One region of the Corynebacterium wankanglinii genome, then DNA from elsewhere that is predicted to be linked to it. Evidence: predicted binding sites of a transcription regulator. Region 1 holds the regulator's gene; the other holds the start of a gene.
The links. The regulator LexA, encoded in region 1, represses DNA repair genes until DNA is damaged. The targets are predictions, from matches to a motif close to CGAACANNTGTTCG.
Positions count from the first base shown of each region.

Region 2: HMA55_RS05635 (HNH endonuclease signature motif containing protein) is a predicted target of LexA. The motif match lies at 7,654-7,667, and genes of this name have one in related genera.

Region 1 covers NZ_JABFED010000002.1:233,898-243,669, forward strand. The annotation lists gene HMA55_RS04130 (peroxiredoxin) at 41-637, opposite strand; gene HMA55_RS04135 (hydrogen peroxide-inducible genes activator) at 754-1,710, shown strand; gene hrpA (ATP-dependent RNA helicase HrpA) at 1,726-5,727, shown strand; gene nrdR (transcriptional regulator NrdR) at 5,738-6,196, opposite strand; gene lexA (transcriptional repressor LexA) at 6,845-7,525, shown strand; gene HMA55_RS04155 (DeoR/GlpR family DNA-binding transcription regulator) at 7,587-8,387, shown strand; gene HMA55_RS04160 (HPr family phosphocarrier protein) at 8,484-8,750, shown strand; gene nagB (glucosamine-6-phosphate deaminase) at 8,827-9,552, shown strand; gene hflX (GTPase HflX) at 9,549-9,772, opposite strand, start outside.
Region 2 covers NZ_JABFED010000003.1:43,884-53,655, forward strand. The annotation lists gene HMA55_RS05620 (thymidylate synthase) at 1-467, opposite strand, end outside; gene HMA55_RS05625 (3'(2'),5'-bisphosphate nucleotidase CysQ) at 464-1,237, opposite strand; gene HMA55_RS05630 (ATP-dependent helicase) at 1,285-5,964, shown strand; gene HMA55_RS05635 (HNH endonuclease signature motif containing protein) at 6,001-7,578, opposite strand; gene HMA55_RS05640 (DNA-formamidopyrimidine glycosylase family protein) at 7,740-8,573, shown strand; gene HMA55_RS05645 (DedA family protein) at 8,512-9,156, opposite strand; gene HMA55_RS05650 (glutamate--cysteine ligase family protein) at 9,172-9,772, opposite strand, start outside.

The sequences.
Region 1 (9,772 bases):
CAGTACGAGTTTGCTTCTTCCGGGCTTGGAACCGGAGGTACTACTTGAGGGACTCCTGGACGACAGCCATCTTGTCGATGTTCTTGGTCGGGTCGTTCTTCTGCCAGTCGCAAGCGCAGACTTCCTCAGACTGCAGCGCGTCGAGGACACGCAGCACCTCGTCGACGTTGCGGCCGACGGCATCCGGGGTCACGGAGACGAACTGGATGATGCCGTCCGGGTCGATGATGAAGGTGGCGCGGTCGCACACACCGTCAGCGTTCTCGACGCCGAGGGCACGGATCAGGTCGTGGCGAACGTCAGCGAACATCGGGAACGGGATGTTCAGCAGGTCCTCGTGGGTAGCGCGCCAGTTGAAGTGGGAGTATTCGTTATCGGTGGAGCCGCCGAGCACCTGGGTGTCTCGATCCTCGAACTCCTCGTTGAGCTTGCCGAAAGCGGCGATCTCGGTCGGGCACACAAACGTGAAGTCCTTAGGGTAGAAGAAGACGATCTTCCACTTGCCCTCGTACTTATCCAGCGACACGTTCTCGAAGTAGTCGTCCGGAGAAGCGGCGTTCGCTTCCTTCAGGTTGCCGCCCTTCAGCGCAACGAGGTCGAACTCCGGGAAACGCTCTCCAACGGTCATGATCGGCATGTGATTTCCTCCAAAGAAAGTGGTCAAACTGAGTTTTAGCGGACAGATTCCAGTATGGCACAGACAGTGCGCACTTTCAACGAAAAAACTTATGAACCTCGGGTACCTTAATAGGCATGGGCAATAGAGAATATAAACCCACGCTCGCTCAGCTCCGGACGTTTGTCACCATCGCGGAGCAAAAACACTTCGTCTCCGCCGCGACCAAACTCGGCATCTCGCAGCCGTCGCTGTCCCAGGCCTTGGCGGCGCTAGAAACGGGCTTAGGGATCCAGCTCATCGAGCGCTCAACCCGGCGCGTCATCGTCACCCCCACGGGCGAAGAGCTACTCCCCTATGCCAAGGCAACGTTGGAGGCCGCCGACGCGTTCGTTGCGCAATCCCGCGGCGTTTTCGGTGAGCTTGCAGGGCCTTTAAACATCGGCATCATCCCCACCATTGCCCCGTACATCTTGCCCGCGCTTCTCACCCTGCTCGAGGAAGAATACCCCGAGCTCCAGCCCCGGATCGTGGAGAGTCAGACCGAACATTTGCTGCAACGGCTGCGCGACGGCCATATCGATGTCGCCGTGCTGGCCACCCCAACCGCAGCGAGCGGCGTGACGGACATCCCGCTTTACGACGAAGCGTTCGCCGTCGTCACCTCCCCCGAGCATCCTCTGGCCGGGCGGGGCGATCTGCCCCTGGAGGCGCTCAAAGACATGGACCTGCTGCTGCTCGACGACGGGCATTGCCTTCGCGACCAGATTGTGGAGCTGTGCAAGCTAGCTGAGGTCAACCGGACACCGGGGGCGCAATCAGCAACCCGTGCAACGTCGTTAACCACGGTGGTGCAGCTAGTGGTCGCCGGGCTCGGTTCCACACTGGTGCCGTTGTCTGCAGTCGCCACGGAGTGTGGGCGTCCCGGCTTGGCCGTATCCACTTTCGACGCGAGCGTGGACGCGAAGCGAACCGTCGGTCTTGCCGTGCGCGCGTCGTCGCGCCGTCACGCGGAGTTTGAGCAACTGGGGCAATTGATCACACGCGCCTACAGGGAGGCGACGGAATCGGGCAGGACGCTCCTGCCGCGCTAAACTCACGCTCTGGCTATGAACGATCACACATCCCCCACCTCGTCGTCATCGAAAACGGACAACGCCCAGCAACCGACCAAGTCCGTAAAGTCGCAGCTCTACCAGGCGCTCGATGACGTACCAATCGCCGACGTCCGACGGTTCCGCCGGCGGCTCAAAAACGCCAACTCTGCAGATGCACTTGCCGCGATCGGCGCTGATGTGGACGCGGCCCGTTCGGGCGTCGCTAAGCGTGATGCCCACATACCGGCGATTGAGTACCCAGAGCATCTTCCTGTGTCCGCACGACGCCAGGACATCATGGATCTTGTCCGGGACCATCAAGTGGTCGTCATCGCAGGTGAAACAGGCTCCGGCAAAACCACCCAAATTCCGAAGATGCTGCTGGATATGGGGCGCGGCAGACGCGGTCTGATCGGGCACACGCAACCGCGAAGGCTGGCTGCCCGCACCGTAGCCGAACGCATCGCAGATGAGCTGGGCCAGGAGATCGGCGAGTCTGTCGGATATGCGATCCGCTTCGACGATCGCGTGTCGGATACCACTGCTGTGAAGTTGATGACAGACGGCATTCTCCTCGCCGAAATGCAACGCGACAGGTTCCTCAACGCCTACGACACCATCATCATCGACGAGGCCCATGAGCGCTCCCTGAACATCGACTTTCTCCTCGGCTATCTCAAGCGCCTGCTGCCGACGCGTCCGGATCTGAAGGTGATTGTCACATCCGCGACGATTGACCCGGACGCATTCGCACGGCATTTCGCAGATGCGGAGGGCAATCCTGCTCCCGTCATCGAGGTGTCGGGGCGAACTTATCCGGTTGAGATCCGCTACCGCCCGCTCGTGGAGCCCGTGGAGATGAAAGACGGCTCGGTCAAAGAGATCGACACCGACATGATTGACGGCGTAGTCGACGCGTGCAAAGAGCTGATGCGCGAGGGCGACGGCGATATTTTGTGCTTCTTTTCTTCCGAGCGCGACATCCGCGACTGCATGGAAGCTATTGAAAAACAGCACTGGCGAGGCGTGGAAGTCGTGCCACTGTTCGGCCGCCTGTCTAACGCCGAGCAACACCGCGTGTTCGCCCCACACTCAGGCCGGCGAATTGTGCTGTCGACCAATATCGCAGAGACCTCGCTGACCGTGCCCGGTATCCACTACGTTGTGGATACCGGACTCGCGCGCATCTCGAGGTACTCGACGCGCACGAAGGTTCAGCGCCTTCCCATCGAGGAGATCTCGCAGGCCTCAGCCAATCAGCGTTCGGGCCGGTCAGGCCGCACCGCAGATGGCGTGGCAATCCGGCTCTATTCGGAGGAGAACTTCTCCGCGCGCCCCGAGTTCACCGATCCTGAAATTTTGCGCACGAACCTCGCCTCAGTCGTGCTGCAAATGATTTCGCTGCGGCTTGGAGACATCAGCGAGTTCCCTTTCATCCAGCCGCCCGACCGCAAAGCCGTACGCGACGGCCTCATGCTGCTGCACGAGCTCGGCGCCATTACCGACAAAGAGCGCGGCGGCGCACCCGTCCTCACCGCAGTGGGGCGCGACATCGCCCGCATTCCCGTAGACCCCAAAATGGCGCGCATGCTGGTCGAGGCCAACCGCCTCGGCGTTCTCGATGACGTCACCGTCATCGTGGCCAGCATGACCATCCAGGATGTGCGCGAGCGGCCGCTGGAGTACCAGGCGCAAGCGGACCAGGCCCATGCCCGGTTCAAGGACGCCACGTCGGACTTTCTCTCCGCGCTCAAGCTTTGGGACTATATCGGGGATTCTCGCGATGAGCTGTCCGGCAACGCCTTCCGCAAACGCATGAAGCGCGAGTACCTGCACTACATGCGCATCCGGGAGTGGTTCGACCTCGTGCGCCAGCTGCGCGACGTAGAGCGCAAGCTTGGCTGGTCACGTGCGGAAAACGTCGCCGGCGAGCGCGATGCAGACGCAATTCACAAGTCGCTATTGACTGGGCTGCTGTCCAACATCGGTGCACGCGACGGCAACTCGAAGGAGTTCCAGGGGGCGCGAGGGACTCGGTTCATGGTGTTTCCCGGGTCGTCGCTAAGCAAAAAGCCCCCAGAGTTCCTCATGGCTGCAGAGCTGGTGGAAACCTCGCGTTTGTGGGCGCGCGACGTAGCCAAAATCGAGCCTGCGTGGGTTGAATCCGCCGCCGGGGACTTGATGAAGCACAGCTATTCCGAGCCGGTGTGGTCGCGCAAACGCTCCGCAGCCATGGTGCACCAAAAGTCCATGCTTTACGGCGTGACCATAGTTCGGGATCGCCTGGTGCCCTACCACCGCGTGGATGCAGCAGGCGCGCGCAATATGTTTATCCGTCACGCGTTGCTGGGGGGCGATTGGAACAGACACCACCAGTTCATCGACCACAATGATGCCCTCCTCGCTGAGGCGGCCGAGGTGGAAGAAAAAGTTCGCCGGCGCGGCCTAGTGGTCGACGAAGATACGCTGTTCGACTTCTACGACTCACGTCTACCGGAAACCGTCACTACCGCACGCCACTTTGACTCGTGGTGGAAGAAAAAACGGGCTGAGGACAAGCACTACCTCGACTTCGACCCTGCCAAGTTGGTCGATGATGGCGGCGTGGACTCCTCCGTGGCCGCCTTCCCCGAAGTATGGCGCCAAGGCACGATCGATTACGCACTGCGCTACAAGTTTGAGCCGGGCGATCCTTTCGACGGCGTCACCGTCGAAGTCCCAGTTCCGCTGCTAGCTAATTTACGGTCCGAGGGGTTTGACTGGTTAGTACCAGGGTTGCGTTCTGAGTTGGCTGCCGAATACATCCGCACCCTGCCAAAAGCTCTGCGCAAGACAGTGGTTCCAGCCCCCGACTTCGCCGAGCGCGCCCTCGACGCGATCCATGCAAACCAGGCCGGCAGCGAGAGGACCGACGAGGAACTGCGGGAAACCCCGTTTGCGGACGCGCTCGCAGACGCATTGCGCAACGTCGGCGGCCGCGGCATCAACGGCACGGACTTCCAACCGGACGCACTACCGGAACATTTGAAGGTGACGTTCGCGGCTATCGACCGCCGAGGCAAAGTCGTCGACCACGATACCGACTTGTCCGCCTTGAAAAGCCGACAAGCAGGCAAGATCAAATCCTCGGTTTCGAAGGCGGGTCGCACCTCCGAGTCCGCCGCAGTTGCCAAATGGACCGCCGACTCTCTCGGAGAGATCCCAGCGACGGTAACCACCACCATCGACGGAAACGCCGTCGATGCATACCCCGCTCTGGAGGCAACGAAGGACGGCGTGAAAGTCACGGTGCACCCGACGAAGGCTGCAGCAGACGCGTCCATGGTGACTGCGACACTAACGCTGCTCCTGCGGGAAATCTCCGTCAACGCCGCACAAATGACGAAAGGACTGCCGCTGCGACAGAAGGTCGCAGTGGACCGGTACCCGCACGGAGGGGCTAGCGGACTAGTCGAAGACGCGCGCGTGGCCGTGATCCGCGACCTTATGTTCTCTCATGGCGGGCCTGTGCGATCGCCTGAGGACTTTGAGGCGCTCGTGGCCAAAATTCGGCCACAAGTCCCGGGCGCGGTGCGCCGCGTCGTGGTGACGCTCGCGCCTGCGCTGGCGGAATACGCGAACATTGCGACAGAGCTCGAGCGGTGGGAAGGGCCAGCTATCGATGACATGAGGGAGCAGCTGAAGTTCTACCTGCCGAAGCACGCAGTAACCGTGCACGGCATCGGACACCTCCAGCATCTGCCTCGCTACATCGACGCTATGCGCATCCGCCTGGAAGACATGCGATTAGATCCGGACCGTGACGCCGACCGGCAATCGGTCATCGACTCGGTAAAGCACTATTTGGCCCAACGGCTCAACTCCCTGCCAGCCGGGCGTTCCAAGTCAAAGGCGTACAAGGAGATCCTCTGGCTCATCGAAGAGCTGCGGGTGAGCTTGTTCGCCCAGCGCCTAGGAACTCCGAAACCAGTGAGTCAGCGCCGCATTGAGAAGAAAATTGACGCATTGCGGTAACGGGGAGCGCTTAAAAGTCCTCGCGGTCTCGGCGCCGCATCAAGCGGATTTCAGACTCAAAGTCGTCTGCACTCTCAAATGATTTGTAAACAGATGCGAAACGGAGGTACGCCACTTCGTCGAGCGCGCGAAGAGGCTCCAGGACCGCAAGCCCAATCTCGTGGGCGGGCACCTGAGAGCTGCCCTGCGCCCGAACTGTCTCCTCCACTTCTTGCGCGAGGCGCTTCAGCGCGTCATCGGTGACGTCTCTGCCCTGGCAGGCACGCCTCACACCGACGATGAGCTTGTCCCGGTCGAACGGTTCGCTGACGCCATTGCGTTTCACTACAGTCAGCACCGCTTTTTCCACTGTAGTAAAACGACCCCCACATTCCGTGCATTCTCTTCGGCGCCGAATGGCGGAGCCAGCTTCAACCAACCGCGAGTCAGTGACGCGGGACTGCTCATTGTGGCAGAAGGGACAAATCACGGTTTTCCACCCCTCAGGTTGCATCGTTTTGAGACCGCAGTGAGTCTACGCCCCCCTCACCTGAAGTCTGCCCCCGATATCGCAGAAGAAACCTGACCACCAGTCGTTGACGCAGCGACGTCCCCGGCACCGGAGAACACGCCGCCAAAAGCTGCGCCAATCAACAGTGCTGCCGTCATGCACACTCCCAACAACAAGGTGTCTCTTATCTCGCGCCGGGATTCGAACGGGCTCTCATCGCCTACCGCGCCCGTATTCTGAGCCCCATCCGAGCGCTCATTTTTTCGACCATCGAAACTTATAGTTCGAACAGCGTTCTGTGCGGAGATTCGAGATCCACCAAGTTCTACGTCCCATACTTCCGCTGGCGGGACTACAGCTGGGGCAACCTGGCGGCCGACAAAGGGGCGCTGCACTGGGTTAATAACTACGGACACGATCGTGCTCCTTTCATCTCGCGGCAAACACTACGCTCGTTATCGACATGTTCGAACACACTCACGCTCGTATGTTCGAACCCGCTTACATGTTCGATTTATAGCACCCGGTGAGAAGCGTGTTTACTCCATATGTCAATTCATCGAACATGAGTGCCCTATCTGGTAGGTTCGTAACCGCGAAATCACCCGCCGAGCCCGAGGAGCGTTCATGGCAAAGAAAAAGTCCGACCCAGGCAACCCGGATTACAACGCGCTATCAGACCGTCAGCGCCGCATTTTGCAGGTCATCCAGGATGCTGTTGTACTGCGGGGATACCCGCCAAGCATCCGCGAGATTGGTGACGCTGCGGGTCTGCAGTCCACTTCCTCTGTTGCCTACCAGCTCAAGGAGTTGGAAAAGAAAGGTTTCTTGCGGCGCGACCCGAACAAGCCGCGCGCAGTAGACCTGCGTCAGCTGCCAGATACGGGGCGGAAGAAGCGCAAGCCGCAGGAATCGAAACCAGATGAGGCTTCGAACGCTCGCTATGTCCCGGTAGTCGGGCAGATCGCTGCTGGCGCCCCCATCCTGGCGGAGGAGAACGTCGATACCTACTACCCGCTGCCGGAAGAGCTGCTCGGTGACGGAGACGTGTTCATGCTGCGCGTGGTCGGCGAGTCCATGCGTGATGCGGGCATTCTTGACGGTGACTGGGTGGTTGTCCGCTCGCAGCCAAACGCAGAGGAAGGCGAATTCGTTGCAGCTCTGCTCGACGGTGAAGCCACCGTTAAGGAGTTCCACCGTGATTCCACAGGCGTGTGGCTGCTGCCCCACAACGAAGCTTTCGAGCCGATCAAAGGCGATCAAGCGGAGATTATGGGGCGCGTCATCTCGGTATTCCGTACGCTATAGAAACGCTTGCGCGCCGACGTGTCGGCGGTGGGAAACGCGCAGCTAGAGATTCAGGAGAACAATGTACGCCGAAGAGCGCAGGCGCCAGATCGCGTCACTGACTGCTGTTGAGGGCCGCGTCAACGTCACTGAGTTGGCGCTGCGCTTCGGCGTGACTGCGGAAACCATCCGTCGCGACCTCGCCGCGCTCCACGATGAGGGTGTCGTTCACCGCGTGCACGGTGGTGCCGTTGCGAACCAGTCCTTCCGCTCGGCCGAACTCCCACTCGATGCCCGGCAACGCGCATCCTCGTCCGCGAAGACTGCCATTGCGGAAGCGGCGCTCCGGCTCGTACCTCAGGCTGAGCACTGCACAATCTTTCTTGACTCGGGTACCACCATCAGCAGTCTGGGTACTCGTCTCGCCGGAATTGGTGGCCAACAGGCGTACTCGGTGGTAACTAACTCCATCCCGACCGCGCTCGAGCTCAGTGGCGCCGGCCTGCGGGAGGTCCAGCTACTGGGCGGCACCGTCCGCCCCATCAGCCAGGCGGTCGTGGGCAGTACGGCGCTGAGGACGCTCGCGCTCATTCAGGCCGATGTCGCGTTTGTGGGGACCAACGCCTTGTCGGTCGAACATGGGCTGTCCACCGCGGACGCACAGGAGGCTGCCGTCAAAGCGGCGATGGTCACTAATGCGCAACGCGTGGTTGTGTTGTGCGACTCAACGAAGCTCGGCAACGATTACGTGGTCAGCTTCGCCCCGCTCAACGAGATCGACGTGGTTGTCACCGATGCTGGTGCACCGCCCGCTTTTGTAGAGGAGCTACGGTCACACGGCGTCGAGGTAATTCTGGCTTCGGCCGAGCCGCTTCGCGATTAGTCCACTCGCAGATTCATATGATCATGGTGGCATTGTTTCAGTGCGCAGACCTACACTCGGTACGACAGTAGGGAAACAACAGAAAGGATCCCCCTGATGGCTTCTAAGACTGTGAAGGTTGGCTCCACCGTCGGGCTGCACGCGCGCCCAGCGACAGTTATTGCGGATGCCGCCGGTGAGTACGACGAGGAGATCTTGCTTACCCTCGTCGGCGGTGACGACGACGAGACGGATGCAGCATCCTCGCTGATGATTATGGCGATGGGCGCGGAACACGGAGACGAAGTCACCGTCACTTCAGACAACGCCGAGGCGGTTGAAGAGATCGCCTCACTCATCGAGAAAAACCTCGATGAGGAGTAAGCGCTCTTCGCTAATCGAAGAGCATGTGCCCGGGCCACGGCCCGGGCACATCTTTGGCCTTGCTACTTTATGCAGCATGGATATCATTGTTCGTCCGACCGCTGGAGAAGTCGGCGAGTACGCTGCCGACATCATTGAACCGTTCGTGCGTGCCGGTGCCACCCTTGGGCTCGCCACAGGCTCCACGCCGAACCCGACATATATCGAACTTGCTCGCCGCCACCGCGAGGAAGGATTGAGCTTCGCCAATTGCGATGCGTTTCTGCTGGACGAGTATGTCGGTCTCGAGCGTGAGGACGAGCAGTCGTATTACGCCACCATCCGCCGAGAATTCACTAATCACATCGACATTGATGATGCGAAGGTTCAATCTCTCGACGGCCGGACGGACGATCCGGAGGCGGAGGCCCGCAGTTACGAGGATCGTATTCGCGCCGCCGGGGGCGTCGACGTACAGATCCTCGGGGTGGGCGCGAACGGCCACATTGCCTTCAACGAGCCTCCGAGCGCACTGGACTCCAGGACGCGCCGGATCGATCTCCACCCCACGACCGTTGCAGATAACGCACGCTTCTTAGACAACGAAGAGCAGGTTCCCCGCCAAGCGCTTACCCAAGGCGTGGGCACCATCATGGAGGCGCACACCATCGTGCTTATCGCCACGGGCGCCAACAAGGCTGACGCAGTCAGGGCCCTGGTCGAAGGACCCGTGACTCCGGGGTGCCCCGCATCGGTGTTGCAGAACCACCCGCGGACGACGGTCGTCCTCGACGAGGAAGCCGCATCTCAGCTGCGCCGCTAACCCACCACAAATTCGGCGTACTGTTCGGCGAGCACGCGCGGTAGGCGGACGTCGATGCGAGTACCCGCCTCTTCGTACTCTTCAGAGCGAACCGTGCCCTCGTCGTGCACGCGGCTCACCACATCACCGCGTGTGTAGGGAACGACCATAGTCACGTGGGCGTCGATGGCGTTAAGGTGCTGCTCTATACGCGCCTCGAGCTCGTCAATCCCCTCGCCCG
Region 2 (9,772 bases), on a different contig from region 1:
ACGTAGAGCTGGAACAGCAGGTGGCACGGCATGAGCGCCATCTTGTCCAGCTCAGCCACGTTCCAGGCGGAGACGAGGTTTCGGCGGGAATCGGGGTTGTCGCGCAGGGTACGCAGGACCTCCTCGATCTGGTCGATGTGCCCGCCGTCCGGGGTGGGCCAGGAGCGCCACTGCACGCCGTAGACGGGGCCGAGCTCGCCGTCCTGGTCGGCCCACTCGTTCCAGATGCGGATGCCGTTGTCCTGCAGCCAGCGCACGTTGGAATCGCCGCGCAGAAACCACAGCAGCTCGCCCACCACGCCTTTGAAGTACACCTTCTTGGTGGTCAGCAACGGGAAGGACTCGGACAGGTCGTAGCGGATCTGGCGGCCGAACACGGAGCGGGTGCCGGTGCCGGTGCGGTCGCCTTTCTCGGCGCCGTTGTCCAGCACGTCGCGGAGCAAGTCCTCGTACGGGGTGGAAATCACTTGGCTACCCCTTCGAATGTTCCGTGTTCGTCATGGTAGCGCGCAGCTGCCTCGAGGATGTCGTCTGCCAGTTCGGGCCGGCAGATCACAATGTCCGGGATGTAGGTGTCGGAGTTGTTGTAGCGCAACGCGGTGCCGTCGAGGCGCGAGGCGTGCAGCCCGGCGGCCAGCGCAACGCCCACGGGTGCGGCCTGGTCCCACTCGTATTGGCCACCGGCGTGCACGTACGCGTCGTAATCGCCCAACAGCACGTGCATCGCCTTCGCGCCGGCGGATCCCACGGGCTCCACAGAAAAGCCCAGCGCATCGGCCACGTACTTGGCCACGGCCGGGGGCCTGTTGCGCGACATGGCCACCTTGCCCGCAAACGGGCCCGAGACGTGGCGGACGTCGGAGGACTTGAACACCACGCCCAAATCCGGCAAGCCGACGGCCGCGTGGGTGGGAACCCCGTCCTCCACGAGCGCCACATGCACCGCCCAGTCCTGGCGGCCGGTGGCGAACTCCTTGGTGCCGTCGAGCGGATCAACGATCCAGACGCGATCCTTACTCAGCCGCCCCTGGTCGTCGGCGGCCTCCTCCGACAGGACGCCGTCCTCAGGCCTGTGCTGCGCGAGTACGCGGGCGATCCAGTTTTGGGCCAGTTCATCGCCCGCCTCGCCGAGCTCGCGGCCGCGCAGGAGCCCCACGCCACGCACACCTTTGAGAATCTCGCCTGTGCCCTCCGCGATGAGGTTTGTCAGCCGGGAATCCGAGTACTGAGCAGTCATGCGCCCGACTCTACCGCCCCCTGCGTACGCGGGCTAAAGTCTGCACAATGAGCTCGTCGATCCTTGCCCGCTTCCACCCGCAGGTGGCCACCTGGTTCGAGGACGTGTTCGAGGCCCCCACCAAGGTGCAGGAGGGCGCGTGGGAGGCGATCAGCCAGGGTGAGAACGCGCTCGTGGTCGCGCCGACGGGCTCCGGTAAGACGCTGGCCGCGTTTCTCTGGTCCCTCAACTCGCTGGTGGAGCGGGACGGACAGCAGGCGCTGCCGGTCGGCGGGGAAGCCGGCGCGAAGCAGTCCACCCACGGCGGCGTGCGCGTGCTGTATATATCCCCGCTCAAAGCGCTCGGCGTGGACGTGGAGAACAACCTGCGCGCCCCGCTCAACGGCATCGCCCGCGTGGCGCAGCGCATGGGCCGCGACATGCCGGACATCTCGGTCGCGGTGCGCTCGGGCGACACCCCGCAGTCCGAGCGGAACCGGCAGCTGCGCAAACCGCCGGACATCCTCATCACCACGCCCGAGTCGCTCTACCTCATGCTCACCTCGAAGGCGGCGGGCATGTTGAAAACGGTGGACACCGTCATCGTGGACGAGATCCACGCGCTCGCGGGCACGAAGCGCGGCGTGCACCTGTCGCTCTCTTTGGAAAGGCTGCGCAGGCTCGCCGGCGACTTCCAGCGGGTGGGCCTGTCCGCCACCGTCCGTCCGATCGAGGCGGTGGCGAACTTCCTCGGGCCGCAGACCACCATCATCAACCCGCCCGCGGAGAAGCGCTGGCATCTCGACGTGCGCGTGCCGGTGGACGACATGTCGGACCTGCCCGTGCCTGAGGATGCCTCCACCATTGGGGACGCCATCTTCGACAGCACGCTGTCGCTTGACGACGACGCTTCGCCCGGCACCGCGGTCGAACCGTTTGCGGCCAAATCCCAATCCTCCATCTGGCCCCACATCGAGCTCGCCGTGTACCGGCAGGTGATGGACCACCGCTCCACCATCGTGTTCGTGAACTCGCGCCGCACCGCCGAGCGCCTGACCAGCCAGCTCAACGAGCTGTGGGCCGCAGAGCATGACCCGGAGGCGTTATCCCCGCAAACGCGGCGTCCGCCGGCGCAGCTGATGAAGTCGGTGGACACCGCAGGCCACGCGGCGAAGGTGATCGCGCGCGCCCACCACGGCAGCGTGAGCAAGGACGAGCGCGCCCAGACCGAGACGATGCTGAAAGAAGGCTCGCTGCGCGCGGTGGTGTCCACATCCTCGCTGGAGCTGGGCATCGACATGGGCGCGGTGGACCTCGTTATCCAGGTCGAATCCCCGCCCTCGGTGGCCTCGGGCCTGCAGCGCGTGGGCCGCGCCGGGCACACCGTGGGCGCGGTCTCGGAGGGCACCTTCTACCCGAAGCATCGCTCCGACCTCGTGCAGACCGCGGTGACGGTGCCGCGCATGCGCGAGGGTTTGATCGAGGAGCTGCACACCCCGCGCAGCCCGCTCGACGTGCTGGCCCAACAGACGGTGGCGGCGGTGGCGTTCGAGGACTTGGATGTGGACGAGTGGTACGACACCGTGCGCCGCGCCTGGCCGTACCGGGACCTCGCCCGCGAGGTGTTCGACTCCGTGATCGACCTGGTCATCGGCATCTACCCGTCCACGGACTTCGCGGAGCTTCGGCCCCGCGCCATCCTCGAGGGCTCCACCCTCAAGGCCCGGCCGGGTGCCCAGCGGGTCGCGGTGACCAATGCGGGAACGATCCCGGATCGCGGCATGTTCGGCGTCTTCTTGCTCGCAGGCTCGCAAGAAGGGGACAGGGCGCCCCGCCGCGTGGGCGAGCTGGACGAAGAGATGGTCTACGAGTCCCGCGTCGGCGACGTGTTCACCCTCGGCGCCTCGAGTTGGCGCATCGAGAACATCACCCGCGACCAGGTGCAGGTTTCCCCCGCGCCCGGGCACACTGGTCGCCTGCCGTTTTGGACCGGCGACGGGCTGGGCAGGCCGTATGAGTTGGGGAAGGCGCTGGGCAGGTTTCGCCGAGAAGCGAAGGACGCGATTGACCCCAGCTTGGACGAGCGGGCCCGCAACAACCTGCTCCAATACTTAGAGGAGCAGGAGGAGGCGACCGGCATCCTGCCGGACGAGACCACGCTCGTGCTCGAGCGCTTCACCGACGAGCTGGGGGACTGGCGCGTGGTGCTGCACACCCCGTTTGGCAAGGGCGTCAACGCCGCGTGGGCGCTGGCGACGGGGTGGCGCGTGGCGCAGGAGACGGGCATGGACGCCCAGGCGGTCGCGGGCGACGACGGCATCGTGCTGCGCCTGCCGCAGGGGGAGAAGGAGCCGGACGGTTCGCTCTTCCAATTCGACGCCGACGAGATCGCGGACATCGTGACCGAGCAGGTGGGAAACTCCGCGTTGTTCGCCTCCCGCTTCCGCGAGTGCGCCGCTCGCGCCCTGCTGCTGCCGCGCCGCAACCCGGGTAAGCGCGCACCGCTGTGGCAGCAGCGCCAGCGCGCCGAGCAGCTTCTCGACGTCGCCCGCAACTACCCGTCCTTCCCCATCATCCTGGAGACGGTGCGCGAATGCCTCCAGGACGTCTACGACTTGCCCGCGCTGCAGGAGGTCATGCGGGACGTGAACACGCGCCGGGTGCGCATCGCCGAGGTGACCACGGACACGCCCAGCCCGTTCGCGTCCTCGCTGCTGTTCAACTACACCGGCGCCTTCATGTACGAGGGCGACACGCCCTTGGCGGAAAAACGCGCCGCCGCGCTGTCGCTGGACCCGTCGCTGCTGGCCAAACTGCTTGGCACCGTCGAGCTGCGCGAGCTTCTCGACGCCGACATCATCGCCGAGGTCGACGCCAGCTTGCGCCGCATCGGGCGGGCCTCCACGAGCGAGCAGTTCGCGGACACCCTGCGCATCGTCGGCCCGGTGCCGCTAGACCAGCTCGAGGCGTACACCTCGGTGCCGCTGAACTCGCTGGAGCAGTCGCTGCACGGCCGGGTGATGCGGGTGCGCATCGGCGGGCGCGAGCACATCGCGCAAACCTTGGATGCGCCGCTGCTTCGCGACGCCCTCGGCGTGCCCGTCCCGCCCGGCGTCGCTGCCCAGGTGGACACCATCCCGGATGCGCTGGCCCAGCTGGTGGGGCGGTGGGTGCGCACGCGCGGGCCGTTCACGCTGCGCGACCTGGCGGACGCGTTCGGGCTGGCGGTGGGCGCTGCCTATGAGCCGCTGTCGCGTCTTATAGATAAGGACAAGGTCGTCCCCGGGCGCTACCGCCAGGGCGTGGACGAGGATGAGTACGTCGCCGCCGAGGTGCTGCGCATCATCCGCACCCGCTCGCTCGCGGCGGCGCGTGCCCAGACCCGCCCCGTTTCGCAGTCGGCGTACGGGCGCTTCCTGCCCGCCTGGTCCAACGTCGCGCCGGTGGGGGTCACGCCTCCGCTGCGCGGGGCGGACGGGGTGTACTCGGTGCTCGAGCAGCTCGCCGGGGTGCGGCTGCCGGCCAGCGCCTGGGAATCCCACATCCTGCCCGCGCGGGTGGGGGACTACTCGCCGGCAATGCTCGACGAGCTCACGGCCTCGGGCGAGATCGTCATCGTCGGCGCGGGCAAGGCGGGCGCGCGCGACCCCTGGATCATGCTGCTGCCCGCCGACTACGCCGCCCAGCTCATGCCGCAAATGGACGAGCCGCTGCTGTCGCTGACCCAGTCCCAGATCATGGAGAAGGTGCGCCGCGGCGGCGGGTTCTTGTTCCAAGATCTGCTGGAGCCCACGACCACCACCGAGGAGCTGCGCGAGGCCATGTGGGACCTGGTCGAGGCCGGGTTCTTGTCGCCTGACTCCTTCGCCCCCATCCGTGCGCGGCTGGCGGGCGGGAAGGCGGCGCACAGGGCGAAGCGGAGGCCGTCGAGAAGCAGGGTGCGCTCGGGGCGTACCTCGTTTGCGACGCTGACCCCGCCCGACATGATCGGGCGCTGGTCGCTCACGCCCGCGCCGGACGGGGACGCGACGCGCCGCTCGGTGGCGCTCGGCGAGTCGCTTTTGGACCGCTACGGCGTGGTCACCCGCGGCTCCGTGGTGGCGGAGGACATCCTGGGCGGGTTCGCGTTGGCGTACAAGACGCTTTCTGGTTTCGAGGAATCCGGCAAGGCGATGCGTGGCTACCTTGTGGAAGGCTTGGGGGCGTCGCAGTTTTCCACGCCCGCCACGATCGACCGCCTGCGAGGCCACCAGGATTCCGACGACCTGGTCGGCTGGCCGTCGGGGGCGAAGAACCCGAACGTGCACGTGCTGGCCGCAACCGACCCGGCGAACCCGTACGGGGCGGCGCTGCCGTGGCCGGAGCATGGGCCGACCCGCTCGGCGGGGGCGATGGTGGTGCTCATCGACGGCCTCCTGGCGGCGCACGTCACCCGCGGCGGGAAGACCATGACCACGTTCTTCGACCACTTCCCGGAGGGGGTGGGTGACCCGATGCCCCTGGTCATCGACGCGCTGACGCAGGCCGTGAGGGAGGGGCGGATGCAACCCTTGGGCGTGGAGAAGCTCAACGGCTCGCCAGCGTTCTCCCTGAAGGAGTATGGCGCGACCGTGAGCCACAAGGGCGTGAAGATCGGCGGCAGGGCCTCGGCGCCCCCGAAGCGGCGCGGCCGGAGCGTGGCCGAGGCGCTCGGGGAGCTAGATGGTGGGGACGCGGAGCCGCCCGAGGGCTTGAGCTTCGACGACTAGGTGGTAGGCGCGATGAGGCCTGCCCCGCTGGGACGGTTAGGGTCGCAACGGCATCCGGTAACTCGGTGTGTGGTTGGGCGTATGCCCGGCGTGGCCGGGGTGCGCGCCCGAGGGCCCGAAAGTGGGCGGGGGCGGTGACGTGGGCCAGTGGGTTGTGCCGCGCGGTGGCGGCGCCGATGCCCGCTTCGCCCGGATCCGGTTGACGGCGGAGTGCATGGCGGGGTCCGTGGTGTTGGCGTGGCGGGTACCGTCAGCTTTGACGAGTATCGCCGTGCCGGTGTCGGGGTCGTAATCCATGTACCCCTTGTTGAAGGAGCCGTCTCGGTGGTCGTTGTTGCACCTGTGGTGGGTGGGACACAGGCCTGTGAGGTTCTCGATGTCGGTTGCGCCGTACCGCAGCCAGGAAATGATGTGGTGGGCTTCGCACTCGCTCATGGAGGTTGTGCAGCCGGCCCAGGAGCACACGCCCTGCACTGCAAACATGGCGATGCGTTGGCCCACCGAGGCGAGCCGCTTCGACCGGCCGAGGTGCAGCGGCACCCCGGAAAGCCCGTCGACGGTGAGCAGAAAATCGCTGGTGCCGTCCATGCCTAGCCGAACCAGATCGAAGGCGTCGAGCTCCACCCCGACGTTGGTCTGGAACAGGGTGTTGGCGTCGGCCTGCGCCAGATCATCGAGGGTGATCGAGACAACCACGGAGGCGGCGCCGCCGTTCGCGGCTTGCTCGCCCTCCTCGTACTGGCGCAGGATTCGCATGAACTGGTCGTAGCGGCGCTGGCCACGGGTGCGCGGGTCGCGCTCGCCCTGCAGCTCGGCCGGGATGTTCGAGTTGGGTGCCAGCCCCTTGTCCGTCAGTGCCTTGTACAGCGCGTAGTCGCCCGCAGTCATACTGAGGCGGACATCGAAGGTGCCGTCCGCGTTTTCTTTGCCCAACGATGCGTCGCGTTTTTCAAACCCAGCATTCGGGTTCGCCTTCGCGTGTGGCCTGTTCGCATCGTCCACTAAGCGCTTGACGAAGCTTCGAAGGTCTTTCTCGTCCCGGTATTTCGCCTGTTCCATTGCGCGGGAGAAGATGCGCATCCGATCGCCCTCCGCGGCCTTGAGTAGCCTGTCCAGCTCACGGCGGATGATGTCCTGTTTCGCAGCCGGAATCTCGTCGGCTCGCCTGCGCGCGTCCTCTTGGTCCTTGCGGCGCCGTTCTGCTTCTTCCTCGGTCTTCTTGCGCGCGGCCTCCTCGGCAGCGGCGCGTTCATCCTCGGCGGTTTCCCCACCGTCGAAAAGATCCTCCAGATCCGGCTCCGGCGGAGGTGGCGGCGGGGCAAACATCGCTTTCGCCCGCGCCAAGCGGTTGTACGCCTCGCCGCGGGAAATCCCGAGCTTCTCGGTCAGGTACGCGTCCGGGTAGTTCGCGCCGACAAGTTTGCCGGCGTCCGCGAGTACACAAGCTTGGGCGAACGCAGCATCCAGGTATGCCTTCTTGTCCATCGCGCGTTCAAGACGAGCGATGTCGGGGGTGATGGCGGTGAGGGGGAGGGCCGAAGGGTCGTCCATAAGCAAACGCAACTGCGTGAGGCCGTCGACGACCCTGTCCACCAGTTCGGTGATGCTGTGCATCGCACCCTCCTTCCTCCACTTTCGTTGGCGTTAGGAATCAAAGTAGCAATGAGTCCGACACGGTCATCCGTCGTTCGAAAATATGTTCTAAACAGCGAGGTCTCCCTGGCGCTCGCCGAAGGGCGTCGATACGCAGCGGATAGGCGTGTACGCTTTCGCCCATGCCAGAAGGGGATTCGGTTTACCAGCTTTCCAAACGTCTGCAGTGGATAGCCGGGCGCGAGGTGACCCGGACAAGCATCCAGGTACCGAGCTACGCCACCGTGGATTTCACCGGTATGACCTGCGAGCGCGTCTGGCCCTACGGCAAGCACCTGTTCATGGAATTCGCCGCGCCAGGCCACGAGTCGCAGATCCTGCACACCCACCTGAAAATGGAAGGCACGTGGTCAATGCATCGCGCGGGGGAGCGGTGGCGCAAACCCGGTCACGCCGCGCGCGTCGTGCTCAGGCTTAGCGACGTACCAAAGGCCGACATCGAACTGGTCGGCTTCTGGCTCGGTGTGGTCCGCGTCTTCCCGGCCCGGGAGTACGCCCTAGAGATGGGCTACCTCGGCCCGGACCTGCTCGACCCGGATTTCGACTTTGACGAGGCGGTCAGACGCATCGAGGCGGAGCCAGACCGCGAGATCGGCCGGGCACTGCTGGATCAGCGAAAACTGGCCGGCATCGGCAACGAGTACCGCGCGGAGATCAACTTCCTCGCGGGTACGCATCCGGCGGAGTTGGTGCGCAACGTTGACGTCGCTAAGCATGTGCAACTTGCGCGTCGGCTGATGTGGGCGAATAAAGACGCCCCCGTCCGCGTGACCACAGGAATCAAGCGGGCGGGGGAGACGAGTTACGTGTTCGGCCGCAACAACAAGCCGTGCAGGCGGTGCGGCACTTTGATCACCAAGGGCTTCCTCGGCGGGGAGGGTGATCTGGAGCGGGTTATGTGGTGGTGTCCGCGGTGCCAGCCTGAGCCTGGCGCTCCCGCACCGCACGGCGGATGAAGAACACCAGGAACCCGAGGATGATCAGCAGCAGCACCACGTAGATCACGCTGGAGTAGGTGTCGGCGTACTCGGTGGCCTTTTCCCAGTTGTCGCCGAGGACGAATCCGAGGTAGATCAGGATGGCGTTCCAGATGCCGGAGCCGAGGGTGGTCCACAGGCCGAAGGTGACAAGGTTCATCTTGTCTAAGCCGGCGGGGATGGAGATCAGCGAGCGTACGCCGGGGATGAGGCGGCCGATGAACACGCTGGGTTTGCCGTACTTGTGGAAGAAGTTCATCGCGGAGTCCACGTCGGAGGCGCGAACGAGCCACATCCAGTCGGCGATCTTGCGCAGCCGTTCGAGTCCGAGCCACGCGCCGACGCCGTACAGCACATACGCGCCGATAACGGAGCCCAGCACGGACCAGATGAACACGTTGACCATGTTCAGCGAGCCCTGCGCGACGGTGAATCCGGCCAGCGGCAGGACAACCTCGGAGGGGATCGGCGGGAAGAGGTTCTCCAAGAGGATCGCGATGCCGACGCCGGGGGCGCCGAGGGTCTCCATGAGGCCCACAATCCAGTCGATGATGCTCTGCATTGGGCCTATCTTGCCCTACTCAACCTCAAGCGTCCAAGTATGCACCGGCGCGCCTGCCTGGGAATTTTTCATGTACTGGCGCAAAACGCGGGCGAGCCCGTCGGCGCGTTCGCTCGTCGCCGGTTTGGAGCCGGTAGCCACCTTGTCTAGCGCGGCAAGCTGCCACGCCGCTCCATTCTGACGCGCACGCACCCGGCCCTCGATCACGCCGAGGTACTCGTCCGCGCAGGACGTGTCCACATCCAAGGAGCGCAGCCCCTCGGCCGCCAGCTCAAGCAGGTATTTTTCCGCGAGCTCCGTTACCGCCACCGTCCCGAGCGTCGGCCACTCCACCTCGGCCTCAATGCCGTTTCTTGCGCCGGCGATAAAGTTCCGGTTGGCCGCCTCGAAGCTCAGTCGCGACCACACCGGGCGAGTCTGGTTGCTCAGTGCCTTCACCAGCCCGTAGTAGAACGCCGCGTCCGCCACAATGTCTGTGACCGTTGGACCGGCCGGCAGCAGACGATTCTCCACGCGGATGTGGCTGACCTCGCCGTTGGGATCGTAAATTGGCCGGTTCCAGCGCCAGATTGTGCCGTTGTGCAGGTTGAGGTAGTGCAGGCCCGGGTTGTCGCCG